2 linked regions of the Saccharicrinis fermentans DSM 9555 = JCM 21142 genome follow. The protein of the gene in region 1 interacts with the protein of each later gene in a pairwise test. Links are inferred from orthologs where the notes say so. Each region holds a gene or a part of one and is shown on either strand. Other genes may lie near its edges. The genes, in order: CYTFE_RS0118050 and purT.

Region 1 (17,254 bases):
ACGAAAACTCTCGGCAATACTTAAACCTGATAAGGCAACACGGGCACGTGCACCAGGGGGTTCGTTCATTTGGCCAAACACCATGGTTACCTGTGATTGATCCAGTGCTTTTTTATCTACCTTGGATAAATCCCATCCGCCTTCTTCCATACTTTTCTTAAATGCTTCGCCATAGTCTACGATGCCTGCTTCAATCATTTCCCGGAGTAAATCATTACCTTCACGGGTACGTTCACCAACACCTGCAAATACTGATAATCCATCATATCCTTTGGCTATGTTGTTGATTAGTTCTTGAATAAGTACGGTCTTTCCTACCCCTGCTCCTCCAAAAAGACCAATCTTACCTCCTTTGGCGTAGGGTTCAATCAGGTCAATTACTTTAATACCGGTAAAAAGAATTTCAGTTTCAGTAGATAATTCTTCAAACTTGGGAGGTTCTCTGTGGATGGGTGTACCATTTACTTTTGTAATATCTCCAATACCGTCAATGGCTTTTCCGGTCACACTTAGCAATCTACCTTTAACTGTATTGGCAGGAGGCATTAATATTGGTTGTCCTGTTGGTATTACCTTCATGCCACGTACCAAACCGTCCGTGGTATCCATTGATATACACCTGATGGTTTGCTCTCCGATGTGTTGTTGACACTCAATGGTAACTATTTCACCATTCTCGCGACATATCTCGAGTGCATCTAAAATACTAGGAAGTTCTTGATCTTCTAAATCAAAACTAACATCAATGACAGGACCTACTATCTGGATGATTTTTCCTTCTAATTGTTTCATGTGTCAAAAATTTTGTTTTTCAACGGCCACATGAAATTCCCATGAAATTATTTATCCACTTGGGTGTCAAAATTCCTTGGCATGGTCGTTTCATATTGTAAGTTTACCTTTGTGGCAACCAGAATTATATTGGTTAATTACTGCTTAAAGAGATGTAAATAATCTTTTAGCAATGCTATAATGTGGGCAATGCTAAAATAGCAAGATTATTGAATAAGAACTAATTAATTCTTTGCATTAGTTGTGAAGCAAAGTTTTTTAATTCTTTTTTTACGGACTCATTCCCCTTAATTTCTCCTAGGCATTGAATCGCTTTTTCATAATACTCGTTCATTTTGTTTTTTGAATCCGTATCAACTGCTAATTTTTGATATATCTTTTTTACCTCTTCAATTTTTAAGTTATGATTGTCATGTTCTACGGTAATCCAATTAATTAGGTTTCTTTTATCTTCTTTTTCTGCCTTTTTTAACGCGGTCAACAGTAAAAAAGTTTTTTTATTGGCAATAATATCACCTCCTATTTTTTTGCCAAAAGTGTCCTGATTTCCAAAAGTATCTAAATAGTCATCTTGTAGTTGAAAGGCCAATCCTATATTCATTCCAAATTGGTAGATAAGGTCGGCTTCTTCTTCGGAAGCATTGGCTAATATGGCTCCCATCTTTAGGCTTCCGGCTAATAAAATAGCGGTTTTGAGGCTGATCATTTTAATGTAGTCTTCTACCGAAACATCTTTGCGTGTTTCAAACTCCATATCGTATTGCTGACCTTCGCAAACACCCAAGGCTACTTCATTAAAAAGTGTGATAACTTTGGGTAATTTAGAGTCCTCACAGTTGCAAATAAACTGATGTGCTTTAATCATCATGGCATCTCCTGATAATATAGCTGTATTGGTGTCCCATTTTTTATGTACGGTGGGATTGTTCCTGCGTACTTCAGCATTGTCCATAATATCGTCGTGCAACAAGGTAAAATTATGGAATATTTCCAGTCCTAGTGCAGGGTATATGACTTTTTGGGGTGCATGACCGAATAATTGTGCTGCCATAAGACATAATACGGGTCGAATACGCTTTCCACCTTGTGCAAGGGTATATTCTATAGGTGCATATAGTGCCAGAGGCTCAGTTGTAAAATTTATTTTTTTTAGTTCAGCATTCACCAGTTGCTGTGTTTCTTTTATATTGAGCATTTTTGTTGTGTCTGTTTAATTTTCTTCTATTGAGTTAACTTTTTCTTTTTCTATTTTCAACTCGTTAATTTCAATATCTTCATCTTCATTGAAGATATGAAGCAATGGTTCTCTAAAGGATTTATTGGTAATTTGTTTTTCTAATGTTAATAGTAACGAAGGTAACAATATTAAGTTTGAAACAAGGGCTATTAATAAGGTTACTGCTACCAGTATACCCAGTGCTACAGTACCTCCAAACTCTGAAAATCCGAAAATACCAAAACCAAAAAATAAGATGATGGATGTATATATCATGCTTACGCCTGTTTCCTTGAGGGCTAGGACTACCGCTGCTTTAATACTCCAGTTTGTTTCGCCTAGTTCTTGACGGTATTTGGCCAGATAATGGATGGTATCGTCCACTGAAATACCAAAGGCAATACTGAAAACCAATATAGTTGATGGTTTGATGGGAATGCCAAAGTAGCCCATTAGGGCAGCTGTCATTAGTAAGGGTATTAAATTAGGTATAAGTGAAACGATAACCATACGTTTTGAAGAAAACATCCAAGCCATAAAAGAGGCTATTAAAATGATGGCCAATAGTAAGCTGACAAATAAATTACGAATAAGATATTTGGTTCCCTTAAAAAATAATACACTGGCTCCAGTAACCGAAGTGCTATACCTCTCTTGTGGAAATATTTCGTGCATGGTTTCACGTATTGATTCGTTGAGCTCAGTCATTTTTGTGGTACCAATATCTTTTAGACGATAACTCAGCCTTGTTTTTTGTTTGAGGGAATCGATAAAGGTACTAATAACCTGCTGTTGTTCTCCTTCTCCCTTGGATACGTAGGATAATAAAAAGTTTCTCTCTTGATTACTTGGAATGCCATAGTATTTAGGATTACCGTTGTAAAACCCTTGTCGTGCAAACTTAACAACCTCTGTTAGAGATAGGGCATTGGATATATCAGGGTGAGAAGAAAGCTTTTTATTTAACAAGTCCATCTTTTTTAGGTTGCTTGCTTTAAGAACACCATTGGGTTTTTGGGTGTCAATCATTATTTCCAGCGGCATTAAGCCATCAAAGTTTTCTTCAAAAAACTTAAGATCGAGGTAGAGCGGATCTTCATGTGGTATATCATCGAGCATGTAACCCGTCGTTTTAATCTTAGTGATTCCTATAATACCGAGTATCAAAATGACTCCAGTGGTAATGTACACTGTATTTCGATGATTTAATGATATATAAACTAGTTTATCTACTATTTTATTAACGGCTTTGTTATCCAGGTGGTTGAGATGTCGTTTTTTAGGAACTGATAAAAAACTAAAGATAATGGGTATCAGTAGTAATGATAGGATAAATACACCAATAATATTGATGGCAGCGATGATTCCAAATTCAACTAATATACGGCTACTGGTAAATATAAATGTTGCAAACCCTGATGCTGTTGTAAGGTTGGTTAAAAAGGTTGCATTCCCTATTTTACAAATAACACGTTGTAATGCTTTTATTTTATTGCCGTGTTTCCGATATTCCTGATGGTATTTGTTAAGGAGAAATACTGAATTAGGAATACCAATTACAATAATAAGTGGAGGTATCATACCTGTTAGTATGGTAATCTTAAAGCCAAATAAGGCTTGTGTGCCCAGTGCCCATATAACAGCCATTCCTACCACTAGCATTGAAAACAACATTACCTTAAAGGACTTGAAAAACAAAAATAGAATGATGGCTGTAATTCCTAAGGCCATGAAAATGAACATATTCAGTTCTTTTTTTACCATTTCAGCAGTGGTAACCCGGATGTAAGGTAGTCCTGAATAATGAATATTTATTTTTGTTTTAGAAGTGTACTCATCCCCCATTTTTACGATTTGTTCAATAAGGCCTACCCGTTCTGGACTTTCTAAAATATGAGGTTCTAGGGTAATGGCCATTAAATATGCGTCCTTACTTTTATTGTAAATGTTACTCTGGTAAAAAGGCAGTTGATAAAACTTATTTTTAATGGAGTCAAGTTCATATTGTGATGATACCTTGCCTGCGAATAAAGGCTCTATTTCAAATCGTTTTTCCTTGGTGTTTTTAATGAGGTTATAGGATTCTGAAACAGAAAATACAGAGCTGACACCTTCGATAGAGTCAATACGGGCACTTAATCTGGTCCAATTTTTATAATTGTTCAGTTGAAAGAAATCTTTGTCCTTAACACCTATTACCATTAAGTTTCCTTCGTTACCAAAAACTTCAGCAAAGGCTTCGTATTCAATATAGGCAGGATCGTCTTCAGGTAAAAGAGGCGCATATTGGTACGACATCTGAATATCTTTGGCATGGTAAGCCATAAAAGCGGTAAACAGCGATAAAAGGGTTAAAAACAATATTCTGTTTTTTAATATGGTGCGAGCAATAAAAATCCACATGTTATTTAAACTGTATTTTAGTGATAATATAAGCGATTCTGGTAAATATTCTAATTAATACGAAATTAACCCTTCCATTTCTACTAAATTATGATGTTGATTCAAGGCTGGACAGGTGATGACCGTTTCAACATTAGGTAATAGTCCTTTGATTAATTCTTCCACTGTTTTGCAGTCCTCGCTGTTTTTAATTTTTACTTTAATAAACTTACAATGATCCTGAATATTTGGCTCTACCTTATATTTCTCTTTTAAGGTGAAAATATTTTTTAATGTTTGTATGGTTTGTTGCTCAATATCATGTGAAATATGGTCATGATCTGATGCACTTGTAAACCAATACTCATGGCTGTCGTTGTATATAAATTTGCTCTTTATACCTGTATTTTCTTGGGTATAATTTTCCTTGTCTTTCAATTTTGTATGGGTGTTTTCCGGATACGGACCCAATGCATTGAAATCGATGGATAGCCTGCGGTCTAAATTATTGATATCGCTTTCCAATGGATTTCCGTTAATTAACAAGGCTTCTTCGAAAAATATATTTTTTATTTCGTTAAATATATAAATATTAGCTCTTTTTTGACGGTCGTAATCCGATAAACCATTTATTTGAGGAATATAATTCCACTGTCGATAGATATGACCAAAATTTAAGTCTTCAGCCATCAAAATCTGTTCCGCAAAATCAAAACATCGTTGTGCAGAAAATAAAAGTGAGTCTTCTTTGAATGATATAGCTCCCGAAAATAACTCTATTCCAGCGTCATGTTTTACTGTAACGTAGTGATGATTTAGTAATTTTTTGTATTGAATATTTGTATTTTCATATACTTGGTAGTGTATGACAAATTCTTCATTTCCGGGTATATGCTGAAAAACAATGGAGTGGGCAGGCATCTTATCTTTAAATACGGTTTTCATTGTCTCCACAAAACACTCGTATTCTTCATTAAACTCCTCTTCCACCTCATTATTAATGATGATATCCAGTTTTACAATGGCCTGTTTGTTATCTTCTTTTAATATATGATGGAGTGTGTTTTTAATCCTGCTCTCAAATGTATTTCCGGCTTTTGCGCTTATAAATTTTACAATTCTCATTCCTTAAATATTAATACGGGGCAAATTTATTTGTTTTATTGATTAAGGTATCATTTAGTGTAGTTAATTTTTAATACTTAGGGTTTTTTTCAACATTTTATAAACAAAAAAAGTAACCTATTCATCATACTAACCGTAACAGGGGGAGGAAAACAAATATAAAAAGTGTTGTGATATGAGGAAAATCTTACTGCTCTTAATACTTATGGTGGCGGTTCCAAAGATTGGTTCCAGTCAAGTTGAAAAGTACAAGTCTGTATTTACACTAAACTTTATCCGTTATATAGGATGGCCAGATGATGCCAAACAAGGTGACTTTGTTATTGGTGTCTTAAAAAATTCGAAAATTGCGGATTGGCTGGTTAAACAATCAGGTGGTAAAAAGTTCGGTTATCAGAATGTAGTCATTAAGCAGTTTAATTCTGTGGATGAAGTGACTGATTGCCAGGTGTTATATGTTTCTTCTAGTGTTAATTTTTCGCGTCATTCGGAAACTTTGTTTTCAAAGATTGGTAAAAGTTCACTGGTAATTACCGAGGCCGAAGGGGCTACCAAACACGGTTCAGTTATTAACTTCGTAGTTAGGGATAATAATTTGAAGTTTGAAATTCATGATTTAAACGCAAAAAATTTAGGTCTTAGTATAAGTTCCAAACTTTCTAATATGGCGGCTGCTATTAAAAAGTAGGATTAGATGAAAGGGGCTGAGAGTATTTTTTACATTGAAAAATTTCTTATGACCTGATTCATGTGACCATTGAAAAACAATTTTAGACAAATGAAAATAAAATTAAATATCGCACAAAAACTGATTGCTGGTTTTAGTATTCTATTGCTGGCAATTCTTATTAATGGAGTTTCTACTTATTTTACCCTAAATAATAGTCGTTCTTTAAGTGATCAGATTACCGGAGTGTATAGTCCGTCAGAACAAAATATACAACAGTTGAAGGACATGGTTATTAGTTCCAAGGCTTTGATAAAAAGTTGGGTTTTTATTGACAGACAGCCTGGTACTTCCGATAAGGTAGTACTTGAAAATTTGCACACAAAAGATTATCCTGCTTTAATTGAAAAGCTTACTAAAAATCAAAAGCAGTGGGATAAATCTGATCAGGATATCTTTAACTCAATTAAGTTAAAAACCGATTCATTGTTTACCAAACATCAATATATCATGAGTAGTTTGAACTCGTTTGAGGCTTATGATGATGTTATGGTGATATTTGAGGTGGAACCTATGGTTCAGGAAGACGGTGAAATCATCACATTGAGTAACGAAATTGTGGAGGAATTAACGGTATTGGTTGATAAGTTTAATGGATTAAATACTGCATCTCTTAAAGAAATGGATGATTCATTTGCTTGGTTCAACGGATTTGTGTTGATGATGGTTATTATTTTGGTGGTTGTTTCTGTTGTTATTGCTTTTTGGTTGTACAAGAGTATTGTGGAGCCTTTAACAAAAGGAGTTGCTTTTGCGCAGGCCATTGGAAAGGGTGATTTAACAGCTGAACTTGAGATTGAGCAAGATGATGAAATCGGAAAATTAGCTGATGCTCTTAAAGCTATGGCTTTAAATATCAAAAATATTGTAATAGCAATTAAAGAGAATGCAAACGATCTAGTATCTAGTGGAAAGAGCGTTAAAGATAGTTCAGTACAGTTGTCAAAAGGATCTGCTGATCAAGCAGCCTCCGCTGAGGAGGTGTCTACCTCTATTGAAGAGATGGTTGCCAATATTGATCAAAACACGGAGAACGCTGTTCAAACAGAGAAAATTACTGTTGAAACCGCACAAGATGTAAATGTAGCAGATAAGCTGTCGTCAGAAGCAGCTAGTTCTATGAAGAGTGTGGCTGAAAAAATTACGATTATTGGGGATATTGCTTTTCAAACCAATATATTGGCACTGAATGCTGCCGTAGAGGCTGCTCGTGCCGGAGAGCATGGTCGAGGTTTCTCTGTAGTAGCTGCCGAAGTACGTAAGCTGGCTGAGAGAAGTAAAGTGGCTGCAGATGAAATTCATAGCCTGGTGAATGGCGGACTAAAAGTTTCACAAGAAGCGGGTGAGAAATCGCGCTTATTGGTGCCAGATATTGAAAAAACAACTCAGCTCATTAAAGAAATTTCAGCAGCAAGTTTAGAGCAAAAAACAGGGGCCGAGCAGATTAATATGGCTATGCAGCAGTTAAACCTGATTACTCAGGAAAATGCTTCTTCATCTGATGAGTTAACACAAAGCGCCGAGCAGTTGGCCGAGTTAGCAGATAGGTTAAAAGAAGCTGTTAGTTTCTTTACCATCGGCGATGAAGGTAATGAACAGACAAGTACTGTTAATCAGGATTTGGATAGTCACGCGGAAACAAAGAAAAAAGCGTCAGGTGTACAAAAGAAACCTCGCCAAACCAATGTGTCCGGAGGAAAAGATGACTTGATTAACCTGGAAAGAGAAATGGATATGGATAATTATGAAAAATTCTAGGGCAATATACTATTAAAGCTGCTATATGGAGAAACCATTTTCACTTGAAATAAAGCATGATGACAATAAGCAGGAAGTGATTCTTTCCGGCGAATTGATCATTAACCATGCGGATATTATAAAAGAAGAGTTGATGAAAACAATTGACTTTTCAAAACATCTTAATGTAAAGGTTGACAACCCAACCGGAATTGATATTACCTTTATACAATTTATTCTTTCGATTAAATTGGCTTATGAAAATAAAGGGCTCCCATTTAATTTGGAGGGAACATTCAGTGATGATATGTCCGCTCTGGTTGTAAATGCAGGTTTTAGAGACCTTTTTAAACTATAGAAAAATATTAACAAAATTATGGCTAAAACAGTTCTTATTGTTGACGATTCTGAAAGTATCAGGGAAGTTGTAAATTTCACCTTGCAAAACGAAGGGTACGAAGTTTTGGTAGGTATTGATGGGGAGGATGCTCTTCAGTTTTTAGATGGAAGAACCATCGATATTATCATTACCGACTTGCATATGCCTAATCTAGATGGCTTGGGTTTAATACGTAAAGTAAGGGAAATAGATGCCTATAAGCATATTCCTATTTTGTTTCTGACAACAGAATCGCAAGCGGCTAAAAAGATGGAAGCGAAACAAGCCGGTGCGACAGGGTGGATTATTAAACCATTTGTTCCAGCTAAACTATTAAGTGCTATTTCAAGAGTTTTAAGATGATAGAAAAGATAAAAAAAGGTTTTATCAACGATACGCTTAATGATCTAAAGACCATCGAAAATGATTTAAATGCCGATATGGCAAACAATGCACCTGAGGGTGTTGTTGAAAAGGTGTTTATGACAGTGCACAAAATTAAAGGTACTGCACCAATGGTTGGCATTGAAGGTCTCGATGATATTGCCGTGAAAATGGAACGGGTCTATAATGCGATCAGAAATGGTAACCTTTCTTTGTCAGAGGAAATAGTATCCAATACGATGAAGCTTATTCCTGCTTTGAAAGCAGAATTGAGCAATATCCAACAGAATAACCTTGATTCGGAAGACGTTAATAAATCATTACGTTTTTTTGAGTCTCTAATCTAGTAAAAAGCAGGCGGATGATTGATAAGTTTAGAGCCAAATTTGTTGAAGAATCACTCGACAATGTGCATGACCTCGAAGAAGCTTTGTTGCTACTTGAAAATGATAGGTCAGACAAAGAAATAATTGAACGTATTTTTAGAGCTATGCACTCTCTGAAGGGTGGTGGAGCTATGTTTGGTTTTAATGATTTGAGTGAGTTTACGCACCATTTAGAAACTGTTTATGACTGGGTTAGGAATGGAAAACTGGCTGTTTCTGAAGAGATTATTTCGGTCACTTTTAATGCTATTGACCAAATAAAATATCTGCTGGATGTGGGTGATTTATCCGATAATTCAGATAAACAGGAATTGGCAGCATTAACACGTAAAGTACAAGGATTAGTATCCGATTCTGCGGTGGAAAAACCGGTTGAAGAATCCAAGGATAACAATATTTCGGAAGAGAAGCCTTCTGATCACTCCAAAACATATTTAATCAACTTTAAGCCTCATGCAAACATTCTGCAAAATGGAACCAATGTTATGTTTTTGTTGGATGATTTACATGCCTTGGGTAAGGCTGTTGTCTTGTTCAACGATGAAAAGGTTCCTGAGTTAAGCAAATTAGAAGCACAAGAATGTTATGTTAGTTGGGATATAGTTTTAAATACGAGTGAGGCACTTAACGAAATTCAAGATGTATTTATCTTTGTGGAGGATGAGTGTGATTTAGTGATTACAGAGGTATTTGATGGTGATATTATCGATCATGTTTTGTTTGAGGAGATTATATCTAAGTGCCAACGTAAGGAGGAGAAATTAAGTGCTGCATTACTTAAAGGAATATCCTGGGGAGGAGAAGAAAAAAAAGTATCCGCTGAAAAAGCAAAGAAACCGCAATTAAAGGAACATAAGATTTCCAGCATCAGGGTGGCATCCAATAAAATTGATGAACTGGTTAATTTGGTAAGTGAGTTGGTGACCATTCAGGCACAACTAAATTTGTATGCAGAAAAGAAAAGCGGTGATCCACAAATCATTATGCTTTCTGAAAATATACAGAAGTTAACTCGACAATTGAGGGATAATGCCTTTGAAATTAGCCTGATTCCTATTCAAAATGATTTGATGAGGTTTCAACGGCTGGTGCGTGATTTATCTAAGGAACTGAATAAGGAAATAGATTTTATCATTGAAGGTGGCGATATTGAGTTGGATAAGAATATTATTGAGCACTTAACCGATCCATTACTTCATATGATACGAAATTGTGTGGATCATGCCATTGAGATGCCTGATGAACGTATTAAAAAGGGAAAGAATCCCAAAGGAAATATCATATTCAGGGCCTATTACGAAGGTGCTAATGTAATTATAAAGATTATTGACGACGGTAAGGGTATTGATCCTAATTTCATCTTGAATAAGGCCATTAATAAGGGGCTGGTTGAAGAAGGGGTTGAGCTAAGTAAAAAGGAGATTCTAGATTTGGTTTTTAAGAGTGGATTCTCTACCAAAGAACAAGTATCAGACCTGTCGGGTCGCGGTGTTGGAATGGATGTCGTTAAACGAAAAATTGGTGAAATAAGGGGAGAAGTCTCCATTGATTCAGAAGTGGATAAGGGGACTACAGTAACTTTAGAGTTACCCTTAACGCTATCTATCATTGATGGACTACTGGTTACAGTTGCTCAATCGCAATATGTCATTCCTATTTCTGCGATTGAAAAAATTTATCCTTTGGAAAAAGAGGATAAGAAAAATATTTTCAATGATGTGATTACTTTAGGTGGAGAACAATTCCCTGTCATTGGATTGAGGAGTGTTTTTAAGGAAGCGATTACGGATGAAAAGGAACACATTATTCAAGTCAAATACGAGGATAGACAAATTGGTTTAATAGTAGATGAAGTAATTGGAGAATACCAAACAGTGGTTAAACCATTTGGAAGGCTGTTGAAAGATCAGGAAGTGATTTCTGGAGCTTCTATTATGGGGGATGGTTCTGTTGCTATGGTGATAGATACTAATAGGTTAGTTCAATTTCATTCGAACCAAAAATTACATAAATAACTATGGAAGGTGAATTTGTAACAATAATTTCCTTTGGTCTTGGCGAACAAACATTTGCTTTTGATAGTCTTAAGGTACGTAATATACTCCCTTACGAAGGGAATTTGACCAAAGTGCCCAATACACGTGAGTTTATCTTAGGTGTTATTAATCTGCATGGTAACATTGTACCAGTGACAGATATGAGAAAAATAATGGATATGGAAGATGCGGAACGTACAAAGGATACGTCTATCATTATAGTGTCGCCTGAAGATAAGTTAGAATCTCAATTCGGTATTATGGTTGACATGGTTAAAGAGGTTTTTGAAGTACCTTTGGATCAAATAAAACCAGCCGTATTTGAAAATAAAATGGGTTTGATCGAATGCTTTGAAGGTACGGTTAAGGTAAAAGATGAATTTGTTCATCTGATTGATTTAACGCATGTTGTATCACAAATTGAACGAAAAAATTAATTGATATGGAAGATATTAATAATTCATATCTGTCTTTTAAGGTGGGGTCGGAGACCTTTGCAATTCATGTAAGCAAGGTGAATGAAATACGCGAATATGAAGTGCCGCGTAACATGCCAGAATCTATTTCCTTTATGACTGGTGTTATCGATCATAGAGAAGAAGTGATTCCTGTGATTGATACAGGTGTTAAGTTTGGGATGAAACCCATTGAAATAACACCTTTGACCTGCATCATTATTATTGATGTTAAAAGAAAAGATGATGATTCTACTTTAAAAATGGCCATTCTTACAGATGCCGTAAGCGATGTTTTTGAGGCTGAAGAGAAAGATTTTAAGAACATTGATAATGATTACAGTCCTAATTATATTCAGGCTGCAATTAATATAGATGAACAGTTTTATTTGATTTTGAACTCAGATGAGGTGTTCAGTCAAAATGAGATTATAGAACTAAGCAGAATTGTTGATGAAATAAAAAAATAGTGACAGATCCAAGTAATATATATTCAAATGAACTTGATTGTTTCAAGGCTGAACTTTCTGAAAAAGACTTTTCAGCATTTAGTAGCTTCATTTTTAATGAGTTTGGTATTAAAATGCCACCCGTTAAAAGAGTGATGTTACAGGGACGTTTGCTCAAAAGAATCAGGCAGTTGAATATGAAGTCGTATAGTGAATATAAGGATTATTTATTTAGTGCAGAGGGCCAAAAGGAGGAAATATTCAATTTTTTAAATGTGGTAACAACCAACAAAACTGATTTTTTTAGAGAACCGGTTCATTTCGATTTTTTAAAGAATGACGTTTTGCCTATGTTTACTGAACGTGGAACAAGAGAAACCTTTAAAATTTGGAGTGCTGGTTGTTCCAGTGGTGAAGAATTGTATACCATTGCGATGACCTTAAACGAGCATAAAAGGGAAAATGCCGGATTTACCTATAAAATGTTGGGTACTGATATTTCTCAGAATGTGTTGAGTAAAGCAGCCAAAGGTATTTATGCCAGTAATAAGGTGGATATTGTTCCCTTGGAACTTAAGAAAAGATATTTACTAAAGAGTAAAGACAAAGAAAATCCTACTGTAAAGGTGCGTCCTGAATTACAAAGTAATTTAAATTTGAAGTATCTAAACTTAATGGATTCAAATTATGCCAATATTAATGAGCTGTTTGATGTGATATTTTGTAGAAACGTTTTAATATACTTTGATAGGGATACACAAGAAAGTGTAATCAATAAATTAATTACGCATCTAAAACCAGGAGGAATATTTTTTATAGGACATTCGGAATCGTTGACCGGAATGGATGTACCATTAGAACATATTAAACCAACAATTTTCAGAAAAAAACAAAGCACAAAACTACAACCATGAATAATTTATCTGACAGACAATTGCTAAAGGAGCTCAGACAACGGCTTGAAAAAGGAAAAAGCAGCGAAAAGGAGATTAAGGATCTTACATTAGAATTACAAAGTGTTTCTAAAAAGCTGAAAGATTCGGAAGCATTAAAAAGTCACTTTATATCAAATATATCAAATGAAATAGTTAACCCCTTTACATCTATTCTCGGGTTGTCAAAAGCCATACTGTCTGTTGAAAAACACGATTGGAAGAAAGTGGTGTCTATGGTTGCTTTGATTCATTCAGAAGCGTTTAACCTGGATTTTCAGTTGAAAAATATATTTGTAGCGGCTAAAATTGAGGCGGGTGAAATAGCACCTAATATTGCCAAGGTAAATATCAGAAGTTTGCTTCAAACGGTGGTTGATTCATTTAATATCATTAGCCGTAAAATGGGTATCTCTTTTGATATTCAGTTTAATATTGATCATGGTTTTGGTAAAAACTTTTATTTCAAGACTGATTCAGAAAAATTGAAACTTATTTTAAGCAATCTTATTAATAATGCTTTAAAATATAGTTATAAAGATAGTAAAGTTATCATATCTATTTGGTTAGACGATGATGATGTATTAAAGATCTCGGTTCAGGATTTTGGAACTGGTATCTCAGAAAAAAATCAGCAAACCATTTTTCAACGTTTTAAAAGGTTGGATACCGGCATTAATTCTATCAACCGGGGTCATGGTTTAGGACTGTCAATTACGAAGGCTCTTTTGGATGTATTAAGTGGTGAAATAGAAATTTCAAGTAAAAAAGGAGATGGCTCAACCTTTACCATCAGTGTTCCGGAGGCCAAAAATATTGTAGATGGTTTTAGTGGTGATGGTAACGATATATTCTTCGATGAAGAGGACGAGATTTTTTAAGGATAAATAGATGAGTCAATATTTACAACATTTTTTATATCCTTCCTCTTTGTTTGCAAGTAAGGAGCCACACCTGGTTAAAACAATACTGGGTTCGTGTGTGGCGGTGTGCTTGTGGGATTCTAAATTGAAAATTGGAGGTATTAACCACTATATGTTGCCCAACTGGAATGGTAATGATTTGGCATCTCCAAAATATGGCAATATAGCTATTGATAAGTTAATTGATAGGATGCTTTTTTTAGGATCAAAAATCGAAGACTTGCAGGCAAAAGTATTTGGGGGAGGTGAAATGATGCAGACAGGGAGTTCTAAAGCCAAGATTGGCGAAAGAAACATAAGGCTGGCTATGTTAATGCTGGAGGAAAGAAAAATTCCGGTGGTGGCATCCAGTACTGGAGGTAGAAAAGGAAGAAAAATAATATTTTTTACCGATTCTGGTGAAGTAAGACATAAGCTGTTGGATAAAAATAAGGATTAGAAGATGATCCTTAGGGCGAACAGTTGGATTATGTGAAGCAAATGACTTTTTAACGTTGTGATATGAGGATGAATAAAATACGGGTATTAGTAGTGGATGACTCAGCGGTAGTTAGGCAGAGTCTTTCATCAATATTGGGGTCTGACCCCGAAATTGAAGTGATGGGGACAGCGGCAGATCCGATTATAGCAGTAAAAAAGATCATGAAAGAGGTGCCGGATGTTATCACCTTGGATATTGAAATGCCTAGGATGGATGGATTGACATTTCTTAGAAAGATTATGTCGCAGCATCCTATTCCGGTGGTTATTATTTCTTCATTAACGACCGAAGGTACCGAAGTTGCCATGAAGGCATTGGAGTATGGAGCATCTGAAATTATTGGTAAACCTGCCATGAATGCAGCTAAGTTTATCAATGAATCAAAAATATTAATCTGTGATGCGGCAAAAGCTTCAGCTCAAGCTAAACTGTCGCGTAAAAAAATTAATGGGGGTATATCAACTAATCCTCAACCGAGTACGCCCAAGGCCCGAAAGCCGGCAACACGCCTGCTAGAGGTTGCTCCCAAGTATTCAGCCGATGTTATTTTGGAAAGAGGATCGGCTTATGATAGAATTGCTATTACAGAAAAGGTTATCGTCTTGGGCGCTTCCACAGGTGGTACTGAAGCCATCCGAAACTTCTTAAAGAATTTACCGGATAAAATGCCGGGTATTGCTATTGTTCAGCATATGCCAGAGGGGTTTACCAAGTCCTTTGCTAATAGCCTTAATAATATCTGTCAGCTGGAAGTGAAAGAGGCCGAAAATGGTGATAAATTATATCAAGGTAGAGTTTTGATTGCCCCAGGTAATCACCATATGTTGTTGAAAAGGGTGGGTAAAGAGTATTTTGTGGAGATTAAAGATGGTCCGCTGGTTAATAGACATCGTCCTTCGGTGGATGTTCTTTTCAGGAGTGCAGCACGGTATGCTGGAAAAAATGCTACAGGATTGTTACTGACAGGGATGGGTAACGATGGAGCCAAAGGCCTTCTTGAACTTAAAGAGTCTGGAGCTTATACTATTGCACAAGATGAACGTAGCTCTGTTGTTTACGGAATGCCGAAAGAAGCAGCAAAATTAGGTGCTGCCAGTAAAATATTGTCCTTAGATGAAATGGCACCGAGCCTCTTAAAATTATTATAAAACATTACCATTACTTTTGAGTGGTATTGTGAGAAAGTTTATAATTTCGCCGGGCTTATAAAAATAGGTCTGTAATTTTTAATACAATCATCGTGAAAAAGCTTGAATTATCGCGTATTTTAGGAAAATATACTTTTAGGGGAATCTTATTTGGGTTGATCGTTGTGATAGGCGTAATCTTAATGAATAGAAACTCTGAAGTTTTTTTGCAATCCAATAGGAGCATAGCTGATATGTTCTATCTGTTTCCAGGAATGTGGTTATTGCTGTTGTTACCTTTTGCCACAGGTGCCATAGGGTATGCACTTGCGCTGTCTTTTACAAAAATTATTCGTAAACAACGTAAGTCTATCAAAGCGGAAGCCAAACGTTCTGATATGGTACTTAAGTTTATTAATAACTTGAGACAAGGGAATCTGGATACTGTAAATATTGGTTCTGGAAAGAAAGATCAATTGAGTAAATCCTTACTAAAGCTGCGTGACTATCTGATAAAAAGTAAAAAAGAGCAGGAGCAAGGAAGGCTGGAGGAAGAACAGAGAACCTGGATTACGCAAGGATTGGCGCAGTTTGCCGAAATTTTGAGAAGGAATAATGATAACCTGGAAGTCTTATCCTACAATATTATTAGCTACATGGTTAATTATTTGAAGATAAACCAGGGAGGTGTGTTTTTGGCTAATACCAATAATAGAAATGAAAAAATTTTTGAGCTCACGGCCTGTATTGCTTTTGATAGAAAAAAATATGCCGATAAGTATGTGCCATGGGAAGATGGTTTAATTGGTCGCTGTGCATTAGAGAAGGAAACCATTTATATTACTGATTTACCTGATGATTATATTAATATAACATCTGGCCTTGGAGAGGCAAACCCTAAGGCTTTGTTAATTGTACCGCTAAAGGTTAATGATGAAATTTATGGTGTCATTGAGCTGGCCTCATTTAGTGAATTTGAGCCTTTTGAAATAGAATTCGTGGAGAAAACAGCAGAAAGTATTGCTTCTACCATTTCTACGGTTCAAATAAATATTCAAACAACTAAACTGCTACACGAAACACAGATTCAGGCCGAAAAGATGTCGCAGCAAGAAGAAGAGTTACGTCAAAACTTGGAAGAGATGCAAGCTACTCAAGAGGAGTCTGATAGGCGTGAAGTGGAGATGAAAGGTATTTTGGAGGCTATTGATAACTCGGCTATTAGTTGTGAGTTTGAAACGGATGGATCACTTATTTCGGTGAATCAGCTGTTTCTACAAACTTTTAAATATCTCCCCGAAGAGGTGGAGGGGCAGAACCTGCGTATTTTCTTCTTTCAGGATGAGGTGGAAGAACTTACAAATATATTATCAGACTTAAAAAGTGGTCGTAACTTTAAAGGTAGGGTGCGTAGAAGAACGAAATTGGGTGAAGAAATATTTTTGTTAACCACCTATACCCCTGTTATTGATAACAATGGCGATATTGTTAAAATATTAAGTCTTGAGAATGATGTGACTGATCAGGTTCGCATGGAAGAGCAAATGAAAAGCTCTAAAGAAGAGTTGGGTGTTCTCTTGGAACAGGCTCGCGATGAGATGAAAGAACAGTTTAAAGAAATAGAATCGGTTAAAATACGCAATGAAAAAATGTTAGAGGGAGCCCTGGATGCCATCATTACTACCAATAAAGAAGGTATTATGGAGTTCTTTAACGAAGCTGC
Region 2 (9,283 bases), 4.3 Mb from region 1 along the record:
CAGTACAAAAATCTCTCATGCATTTCGAATAAGTTCTTATTGGTACTCTCGTTATATCTAAGTCTTTCTAATTTCTCCAAATAGCCTTTGGGTAAGTTTATTTGTTTTCTTTGTGTGCCCATTTACTTTAGAGAAATAATGTTCATAACATTAAAAAAGCTAAATCAGTAAACAAAATAATTGTTTGTTATCCTTACTTAAAATTGCCTTAAAATAAGATTCTGCCACGTTTTAAAATGTAAGCAAGGTAGATTTTAATTTGTTACTGCTTACCAAAAAAGAAATGGGATTACAATGTTTTTCTTGTCCAGGTTACTAGAAATATTTGCATGACAACTATAGACATTATTTATACCCAACTTTTGGCACTGACCCGCTGAAGCTAAGGGCTTGAAATTAGGGGTGTTGATATTCAAATTTAATAACAATTTCAAGTAAAAAACATAGAAGTTTTTAATTGTAAAAATCCATATTCAAGAACTCTCATTTAATGAATATCTTCCATATAAATACCACCTATCAGTTAATGAACCATAGGGTAGGCCAGAGCAATAGCCCCGTGGCCGGCCTGGCGAGAAGCTTTACGATGGCGAGTTGAAGATTATATGCTCTAATCGGTCAATGCGTCTGATTGGATTAGGGTGAAAAACCATGTGTGTTTGGTTCTGGATGAATCAATTTTCACTTGCTTGTCTTTCAGTTTTTTGCTTCCCAATTAAAAAGACTATTTTTGCGCGTTTGAACATTACCTGATTGAAATAGAATATATGAAACGAGCCATCGGATAATCTTTCTCCTACAAGATAATGATTCAGTTGGCGGGTTTTATGTAGCAAATGAAAATTATAAACGTATGACTAATACAGCAAAAGTAAGCATAGGCACTCCACTGTCTGCATCTGCCACTAAAGTGATCATGTTAGGTTCGGGTGAGTTGGGTAAAGAAGTGGTGATTGAACTTCAACGATATGGTGTTGAAGTGATTGCCTTGGATAAGTATAAAAACGCGCCGGCCATGCAAGTGGCCCACCGCAGCTATGAGGTTTCTATGTTGGATGGAGAGGCACTGGCTCGGATTATTCGTCAGGAAAAGCCTGATTACATTATTCCGGAAGTGGAGGCTATTGCCACAGATACTCTATTACAGCTGGAAAATGAAGGGTTTAATGTGATTCCAACAGCCAATGCGACAAAATTAACCATGAATCGCGAAGGTATTAGGTCTTTGGCTGCCGAAGAACTGGGATTAAGAACTTCGCCTTACCGATTTGCAGGAACCAAAGAGGAGTTTGAAGTAGCAGTGGGAGAGATCGGCTTTCCCTGTGTGATTAAACCTATTATGAGCTCCTCGGGTAAAGGACAGAGTGTGGTGAAAAGCCCGGATGATATTGATGATGCATGGCAATATGCCTTGGATGGTGCACGGGGTAACAGTGACCGGGTGATTATTGAGGGTTTTGTGGATTTTGATTATGAAATAACCTTGTTGACCATCAGTCATATAGGGGGTGTTTCTTTTTGTGCACCCATTGGTCACCGGCAAGAGGGCGGCGATTATCAGGAGTCATGGCAACCTCAAGCGATGAGCTCAAAGGCATTGGTCGACTCCAAAAGGATGGCTGAAGAAGTCGTGAAGGCTTTAGGCGGTAGAGGACTCTTTGGAGTGGAGTTTTTTGTGAAAGGTGATGAGGTTTACTTTAGTGAACTTTCCCCTCGTCCGCACGATACTGGTATGGTGACCATGATATCACAGGATTTAAGTGAGTTCGCCTTGCATGTGAGAGCCATTCTTGGATTACCTATTCCTAATATAGTGCAGCATGGACCTGCTGCCAGTAGTGTGATTATGGTGGAGGGGAACTCTGCACAGGTTTCATTTTCCGGCATAGAACAAGCTTTGACAGATCCGGATACGCAAATTAGATTATTTGGAAAGCCTGAAGTGCAAGGAGAACGTAGAATGGGTGTGTGTTTGGCTAGGGGAGCCTCCGTTGAGGAAGCCAGGGCTAAGGCCAATAAGGCAAGTGAAGCTGTCAAAGTGCGCTTATAGATCACCATATTGCAGATTAGAGTACATAAGAGACTGTCTTAAAGATTATGTTGGCTTGAGATGGTCTCTTTGTTACCGAAGAGATTAGGTGCCTTGTGAAGAGATCACTTGTCATCTTTGTGCCTCGCTTTTGGAACATGTTATGCTTTCTTCTATTTTTGTAATTTCTATTTTTTGATAGTGTTTTATGTCAGAACTGTCTACTAAAGAGATAACTTATTTGCCGGGTGTAGGTCCTAAAAAGGCCGAATTACTAAAGAGTGAACTTAAAATCCAATCTTATGAGGATCTGTTGTATCATTTCCCTTATAAGTATGTGGACCGGAGCCGGACTTTTAAAATTAGGGAGATAGACAGTACTTCCTCGCATATTCAATTGCGTGGTAAGGTCGTTGCACTGAATTCTGTCGGACAAGGAAAGTCGCAGCGTTTAGTGGCCCGCTTTGCCGATGAAACAGGGGAGATTGAGCTAGTGTGGTTTAAATTTATAAAGCAGATTAAAACAGGTATTGATCCAAAGGCTGAATATATCGTTTTTGGTAAGCCTAGTAAGTTCAATCAAACATACAATATTGTTCATCCGGAGATGGAAAAGGTAGATGAAAGCAAGCCTCGTTTAACATCTGGTTTACAGGCCTTTTATAATACCACCGAAAGGATGAAGAAAGGCTATTTGAATTCAAAAGGTATTCAGAAGATGCAACAGAACATATTTTTGTCGTTCAAAGGCGCTATTTCAGAAACCTTGCCTGCTTATATTGTGCAGCAGTACAAATTGATGATTTTAGATCAGGCACTGCGTACGGTACATTTTCCTCCCAATTCAAAGGCTTTGGAACAAGCCCAGTTTCGCTTGAAATTTGAAGAGCTTTTTTACATTCAGCTTAGTATTTTAAAATTAAAGAATCAGCGGAGCCTTCGTATCCAAGGACATATATTTGCTAATGTGGGCGATTTTTTTAATCATTTTTTTTATAATAATCTTCCCTTTGAACTCACAGGTGCACAAAAGCGTGTAATACGGGAAATTAGAAATGATATTGGTTCAGGAAGGCAGATGAATCGTTTACTTCAAGGGGATGTGGGGAGTGGCAAAACAATGGTGGCTTTGATGGTGATGTTGATTGCCCTTGATAATAAGTTTCAGGCTTGTTTGATGGCGCCCACCGAGATTCTTGCAACGCAACATTACGAATCTATTATGGAGCTGTTACAGGGGATGGATTTAAATGTGAAGCTGCTTACAGGTTCTAGCAAAAAGAAGGAAAGAGAGCAGATTCACGCTCAATTGATAAGTGGTGAACTGCAAATATTGATTGGTACGCATGCTCTACTCGAAGATGTGGTTCAATTTAATAATTTAGGTTTGGTGATTATCGATGAGCAGCATCGCTTTGGTGTGGCGCAACGAGCTAAGTTGTGGAAGAAAAATAGCATTCCTCCCCATGTGTTGGTGATGACGGCCACTCCAATACCTCGTACTTTGGCCATGACGGTTTATGGTGATTTGGATGTGTCTGTGATTGATGAATTGCCCCCCGGTCGAAAGCCCATAGAAACCAAACATTATTTTCATAATCGTAGAAACAACCTGAATCATTTTATTAGAACTGAAATTGAAAAAGGAAGACAGATTTATGTGGTGTACCCCTTGATTGAGGAATCGGAAAAGATGGATTATAAAAATCTGGCAGAAGGTTTGGAATATATGCAGGCTGCTTTTCCAGAGTATAAAACTACCATGGTACACGGAAAGATGAAGGCTGCTGAAAAAGATGCAGCTATGCAGGAGTTTGCTAAAGGAGAAGCCCAAATACTGGTGGCAACTACGGTGATTGAGGTGGGCGTGAACGTGCCCAATGCTTCAGTGATGATTATCGAGAGCGCAGAACGCTTTGGCCTGTCGCAATTGCATCAACTTAGAGGGCGTGTAGGACGTGGAGCTGAACAGAGTTATTGTATCTTGATGACGGGATATAAATTGGGCGAGGATAGTAAAAAGAGAATGAACATCATGGTAGATTCCAATGATGGTTTTGAAATAGCCGAGGCCGATATGAAACTACGTGGTCCGGGTGATTTGGAAGGTACTCAGCAAAGCGGTTTGCCTTTTGAGTTGAAGATTGCGAACCTTACCCGTGATGCCCAATTGTTACAACATGCCCGTAATGTGGCCAATGCCATCTTAGATAATGACCCCACGTTGGAGAAACCCGAAAATCAAATTCTCAATAAACAACTTCGTAAGCTGGCCCGGCAAAAAATGAACTGGAGTTTGATAAGTTAAAGGTTTCAACTTTGAAGTCACTTTTAATACCTTGCTTAATTAAAGAAAAATTTCTTTATAATCCCCATATTGTCAATACTTAACCTGATAAAAGACAGGTTTAGGAAAAATTGAAAAAAAAATACAAGCCTCTTTTTTTTAATTGTAATCTCCACTTTGCACTATTCATCAAGGTTTTGTAATGTCTACATAGCAATATAATTTATTTATACCAATTCCAAATAGCAAAATGGCGTTTTCTGTAATATCTGATTAATTACATTTGTTCGGAAATTTTGCTTGAAATCATGACGAAATTAAAGTTTGTAGAGCATACGGGGTACGTTGAATCCTTCAATTCGGATCAGGTGAAGGTTCGTATATTAAGCGAATCAGCCTGTGCATCCTGTCATGCCAAAGGGGCTTGTACTGCATCTGATATGAAAGAAAAGGTAATTGATGTTAGCACGTATGGGGTAGATCACTTGGCCGTTGGTCAGCAGGTGGTTATTAGGGGTCAAAAATCTTTAGGGTTAAAAGCATCGCTGATAGCCTATATATTCCCATTTATTCTGGTGTTTATTACCTTGTTTGTTGTGCATGGAATCACGAAGAGTGAGGGTATTGCAGGTATTGCATCCCTAGCTGTGTTGGTTCCTTATTTCATAGGAGTTAAGTTGTATACTCCAAAGCTTGAGAAAACATTTGTATTTACTATCAAAGAAATAATCGGTTAGATAAAATTAATATAAAATGAACGTAGTAGTAATAACTATTTTAACGCTTGGAATATTAGGAACCGTGGCGGCTTTGGTGCTTTACTTTGTGGCACAGAAGTTTAAAGTGTTCGAAGATCCAAGAATCGATCAGGTTGAAGAGGTGTTGCCTGCTGCCAATTGCGGTGGGTGTGGTTTTCCGGGCTGTAGGGCTTTTGCCGAGGCTTTGGTGAAGAGCGACGATATCTCTTCCTTAAACTGTCCAGTGGGTGGAGCAGAGACCATGGGTGCAGCTGCCGCCATACTCGGAAAGGAAGTGGCAAAGTCAGATCCTATGCTGGCTGTTGTGCGTTGTAACGGTACATGTGAAAACCGACCTAAAACGAATCATTATGACGGTGCCACATCATGTGCAGTGGCTGCTTCGTTGTACGGAGGAGATACGGGTTGTAGTTATGGCTGTTTGGGATGTGGCGATTGTGTGGAAGCATGTAACTTTGATGCCATGTATATGGATGAAAAAACAGGATTGCCTGTTGTTAAAGACAACTGTGTAGCTTGTGGTGCCTGTGTGGATGCTTGTCCTAAAGATATTATAGAACTTAGGAAGAGAGGTCCTAAAGAACGTAGGATATTTGTTTCGTGTGTGAACGAGGACAAAGGAGGAGTGGCCAAAAAGGCTTGTGCTACTGCTTGTATCGGATGTGGTAAATGTGAAAAGGTGTGTCCTTTTGATGCTATCACGGTGGAAAACAATTTGGCTTACATCGATTACAATAAATGTAAACTGTGTCGTAAGTGTGTCGTTGTATGTCCTACGCATGCCATTCATGAGATCAACTTTCCATTGCGCAAAGCAAAGCCTGAGGCCAAGTCAGAAAGCCCTAAAAATGCAGCAGGCCCTGTTGCTTCGCAAGAGGCAGCTGTAAAGGCAAGCAATGGCGTAAAAAATGATAACAATACATCTTCGGATAATAAAAATAAGGAGGAATAAACGTGTTAAAGACATTTTCACTTGGAGGTATTCATCCTCCCGAAAACAAATTTTCGGCCGGTAAAAAAATTGAAGCATTACCGGTTCCTTCGCAAGTAGCCATTCCGGTTGCACAGCATATTGGCGCTCCGGCTGCTCCCATAGTAAAAAAAGGTGACACCGTAAAGGTAGGTACCTTAATTGCTAAATCTACAGGTTTTGTTTCAGCCAACATACATTCTCCGGTGTCCGGAACGGTTTTTAAGATTGATAACATCGTTGATGCCAGTGGGTATCGCAAGCCGGCCATCATTATCAAAGTAGAGGGTGATGAGTGGGAAGAAGGTATTGACCGTAGTACAGCACTTAAAAAGGAGATTAGCGCTACTTCTGAAGAAATTATTAAAGCGGTGGCAGATGCTGGTATTGTAGGTATGGGAGGCGCAACCTTTCCTTCTCATGTGAAGCTTTCTGTTCCTCCCGGGAAGAAATGCGATGTGCTTATTCTAAATGCGGTGGAGTGTGAACCATATTTAACAGCCGACCATCAGTTAATGATGGAGAAAGGTGATGAGATAATGGTGGGTACTCAAATTATTATGAAAGCACTAAAAGTGGATAAGGCCATTATTGGAATTGAAAATAATAAGCCGGATGCTATTCAACATATGCGATCATTGGCTGCCTCTTATGCGGGTATCACCATTGAACCATTGAAGGTTCAATATCCACAGGGAGGTGAAAAGCAATTGATTGATGCTTGTATCAATAGGCAGATTCCTTCTGGAAAGTTGCCTATCGAAGTGGGAGCTGTGGTTCAAAATGTGGGAACCATCCTTGCTGTTTATGAAGCGGTTCAGAAGAATAAACCTTTGTTTGAGCGTGTGGTTACTGTGACCGGTAAGTCGCTTGCTAAACCTTCTAACTTCCTTGCTAGAATAGGAACGCCTTTAAATAACTTGATTGACGCTGCCGGCGGCCTTCCTGAAGATACCGGAAAAGTAATTGGTGGTGGCCCTATGATGGGTAAGGCCTTGGTAAGTACTGATATTCCAATTACCAAAGGAAGCTCAGGTGTGCTGATCATGCCCGATGAAGAGGCCAAGCGTAAACCCATGCAAAATTGTATCAGATGTGCAAAGTGTACAGAGGTATGTCCTATGGGACTGGAGCCTTTCTTGCTGATGACTGTTAGTGACAAGGCCGTTTGGGACCGAGCTGAAGAGGAACATATCATGGACTGTATTGAGTGTGGTTCATGTAGCTTTACTTGTCCGGCGAACCGTCCTCTGTTGGATTATATACGACTGGGAAAAGGTAAAGTGGGACAAATTATGAGGAGTCGTAATAAATAGGTGTCCATTATAGGTTTCAAGTTATTCGTAATGAATAAATAAAAATATAAGCGTTAGTTAAATAATTGAAATATGAGCACATTAACTATTTCACCTTCACCGCACGTTCATAGTGGGGATAGCGTGAAAAAAAATATGTACGGAGTTATCATTGCCCTTATCCCGGCATTGCTAATTTCTTTTTACAACTTTGGTTTGGGAGCCCTCGTTGTAAGCGTGACAGCTGTTGCATCTTGCCTGGTGTTTGAACATGTTATTCAGGTTTACCTGATGAAGAACGAAACATCCATATGGGATGGATCGGCCATGATAACAGGTTTGTTGCTGGCTTTTAATATACCAAGTAATCTACCCATTTATATTATTGTTATAGGTGCTTTGGTATCCATTGGTATTGGTAAAATGTCTTTTGGTGGATTGGGTAACAACCCCTTTAATCCAGCATTGGTAGGAAGGGTTTTTCTATTGATCTCTTATCCTGTGCAAATGACCAGCTGGCCAAGACCGGAACGAATTCCTTTTACATATACCGATGTTACTACAGGTGCAACGCCGCTATCTGTAATGAAGGAAGCCTTGGCCAATGGAGAGTTACCTACTAATATTTTAAATGAAATACCTAGTTATCGTGATATGTTTTTAGGTCTTCAAGGAGGTAGTGCTGGTGAAATGGCTGGATTGGCTATTTTATTGGGCTTGGGTTTTATGCTTTTTCGTAAAATTATCACCTGGCATATCCCAGTTGCTGTGATTGGATCTGTATTTGTATTTACTGGTATCCTGCATTGGACCAACCCAATGATGTATGCGCCACCTATGTTTCATATTCTTTCAGGTGGTTTGTTCTTAGGTGCCGTATTTATGGCTACAGACTACTCAAGTTCGCCCATGAGTCGAAAAGGAGGTATTATTTTTGGAATCGGAATTGGTGTTTTAACGGTGGCTATCCGAATTTTTGGAGCTTACCCGGAGGGTATTTCTTTTGCGATACTTATTATGAACGCCTTTGTTCCTTTAATTGATAAATATATTAAACCTAAGCGTTTCGGAGAGAAACCGGTGGTTGCTAAATAATTTGAATCATGGCAAAAACAGAATCAACATTAGTAAATATGGTAGTTGCCTTGCTCGTTATTACAGCGCTTGCTGGTGGTACGCTTGGCATGGTTTACAAAGTAACAAAAGAACCTATTGAGGCTGCTAAATTGGCCAAACAACAAAAGGCAATTGAAGAGGTAGTTCCCGGGTTTGATAATAATCCCACCGATGAGGTGTATGAGCTGACTTCTAAAGAGGGTTACATATTGAAAATATTTCCTTGTAAAAAAGGGGGTGAACTCTTAGGTGTGGCAATCTCTACTAAAACAGAAAAAGGGTTTAGTGGAGAGTTTAAGGTGATGGTTGGCCTCAAACCGGATGGAACCATCATTAATTATTCAGTGCTGGAGCATAAAGAAACTCCAGGGCTGGGCTCTAAGATGCAAGAATGGTTTAGGGTTGAAAATACTCCGCAGAATATATTGGGTGTTAATCCGGCCAAAACCAAGATGATTGTATCTAAGGATGGCGGTGATATTGATGCTATTACAGCTGCAACTATTAGCTCAAGGGCCTTTCTGGATGCTGTTATGATCGCTTATGATACGTATAAAAAAGAAGGAGGTAAAAAATGAATCAGTTACAAAATTTTACAAAAGGCTTCTTTAAGGAGAATGCTGTTTTTACCTTGTTGCTAGGTATGTGTCCTACACTGGGGGTGACTTCTTCAGCCGTCAACGGGCTGGGAATGGGACTGGCAACTACTTTTGTGCTTATAATGAGTAATATTGTAGTTTCGCTGGTTAAAGATCTGATTCCGGATAAAGTACGTATCCCTTCGTTTATTGTGATTATTGCCTCCTTTGTAACCGTGGTAGAGCTATT

The links.
Region 2: the proteins of CYTFE_RS0118050 (region 1) and purT interact in binary tests that used the Escherichia coli proteins (3 or more experiments, as listed by UniProt). The link is inferred for Saccharicrinis fermentans DSM 9555 = JCM 21142 from one-to-one orthologs.

What each region holds. Positions count from the first base shown.
Region 1 is NZ_KI912107.1:4,412,206-4,429,459, reverse strand. Bases 1-2,904 are described here. They hold CYTFE_RS0118050 (polyprenyl synthetase family protein), read right to left. Parts: upstream 1,988-2,904; coding sequence 1,013-1,987; downstream 1-1,012. Other genes in these bases: CYTFE_RS27145 (efflux RND transporter permease subunit), read right to left, coding at 2,003-2,904; atpD (F0F1 ATP synthase subunit beta), read right to left, coding at 1-792. In the rest of the region: more of CYTFE_RS27145, read right to left, coding at 2,905-4,411; CYTFE_RS0118040 (hypothetical protein), read right to left, coding at 4,466-5,515; CYTFE_RS0118035 (YfiR family protein), read left to right, coding at 5,691-6,203; CYTFE_RS0118030 (methyl-accepting chemotaxis protein), read left to right, coding at 6,294-8,000; CYTFE_RS0118025 (hypothetical protein), read left to right, coding at 8,026-8,337; CYTFE_RS0118020 (response regulator), read left to right, coding at 8,356-8,721; CYTFE_RS27140 (Hpt domain-containing protein), read left to right, coding at 8,718-9,089; CYTFE_RS0118010 (chemotaxis protein CheA), read left to right, coding at 9,104-11,143; CYTFE_RS0118005 (chemotaxis protein CheW), read left to right, coding at 11,146-11,601; CYTFE_RS0118000 (chemotaxis protein CheW), read left to right, coding at 11,607-12,089; CYTFE_RS0117995 (CheR family methyltransferase), read left to right, coding at 12,089-12,982; CYTFE_RS0117990 (sensor histidine kinase), read left to right, coding at 12,979-13,881; CYTFE_RS0117985 (chemotaxis protein CheD), read left to right, coding at 13,892-14,362; CYTFE_RS0117980 (protein-glutamate methylesterase/protein-glutamine glutaminase), read left to right, coding at 14,431-15,552; CYTFE_RS0117975 (PAS domain S-box protein), read left to right, coding at 15,645-17,254.
Region 2 is NZ_KI912107.1:150,825-160,107, forward strand. What follows is about bases 87-2,951. They hold purT (formate-dependent phosphoribosylglycinamide formyltransferase), read left to right. Parts: upstream 87-853; coding sequence 854-2,050; downstream 2,051-2,951. Other genes in these bases: recG (ATP-dependent DNA helicase RecG), read left to right, coding at 2,238-2,951. In the rest of the region: more of recG, read left to right, coding at 2,952-4,337; CYTFE_RS0100765 (SoxR reducing system RseC family protein), read left to right, coding at 4,625-5,053; CYTFE_RS24375 (Fe-S cluster domain-containing protein), read left to right, coding at 5,070-6,026; electron transport complex subunit RsxC, read left to right, coding at 6,029-7,360; CYTFE_RS0100780 (RnfABCDGE type electron transport complex subunit D), read left to right, coding at 7,433-8,434; CYTFE_RS0100785 (RnfABCDGE type electron transport complex subunit G), read left to right, coding at 8,443-9,033; CYTFE_RS0100790 (RnfABCDGE type electron transport complex subunit E), read left to right, coding at 9,030-9,283. UniProt on the Escherichia coli protein: Involved in the de novo purine biosynthesis. Catalyzes the transfer of formate to 5-phospho-ribosyl-glycinamide (GAR), producing 5-phospho-ribosyl-N-formylglycinamide (FGAR). Formate is provided by PurU via hydrolysis of 10-formyl-tetrahydrofolate.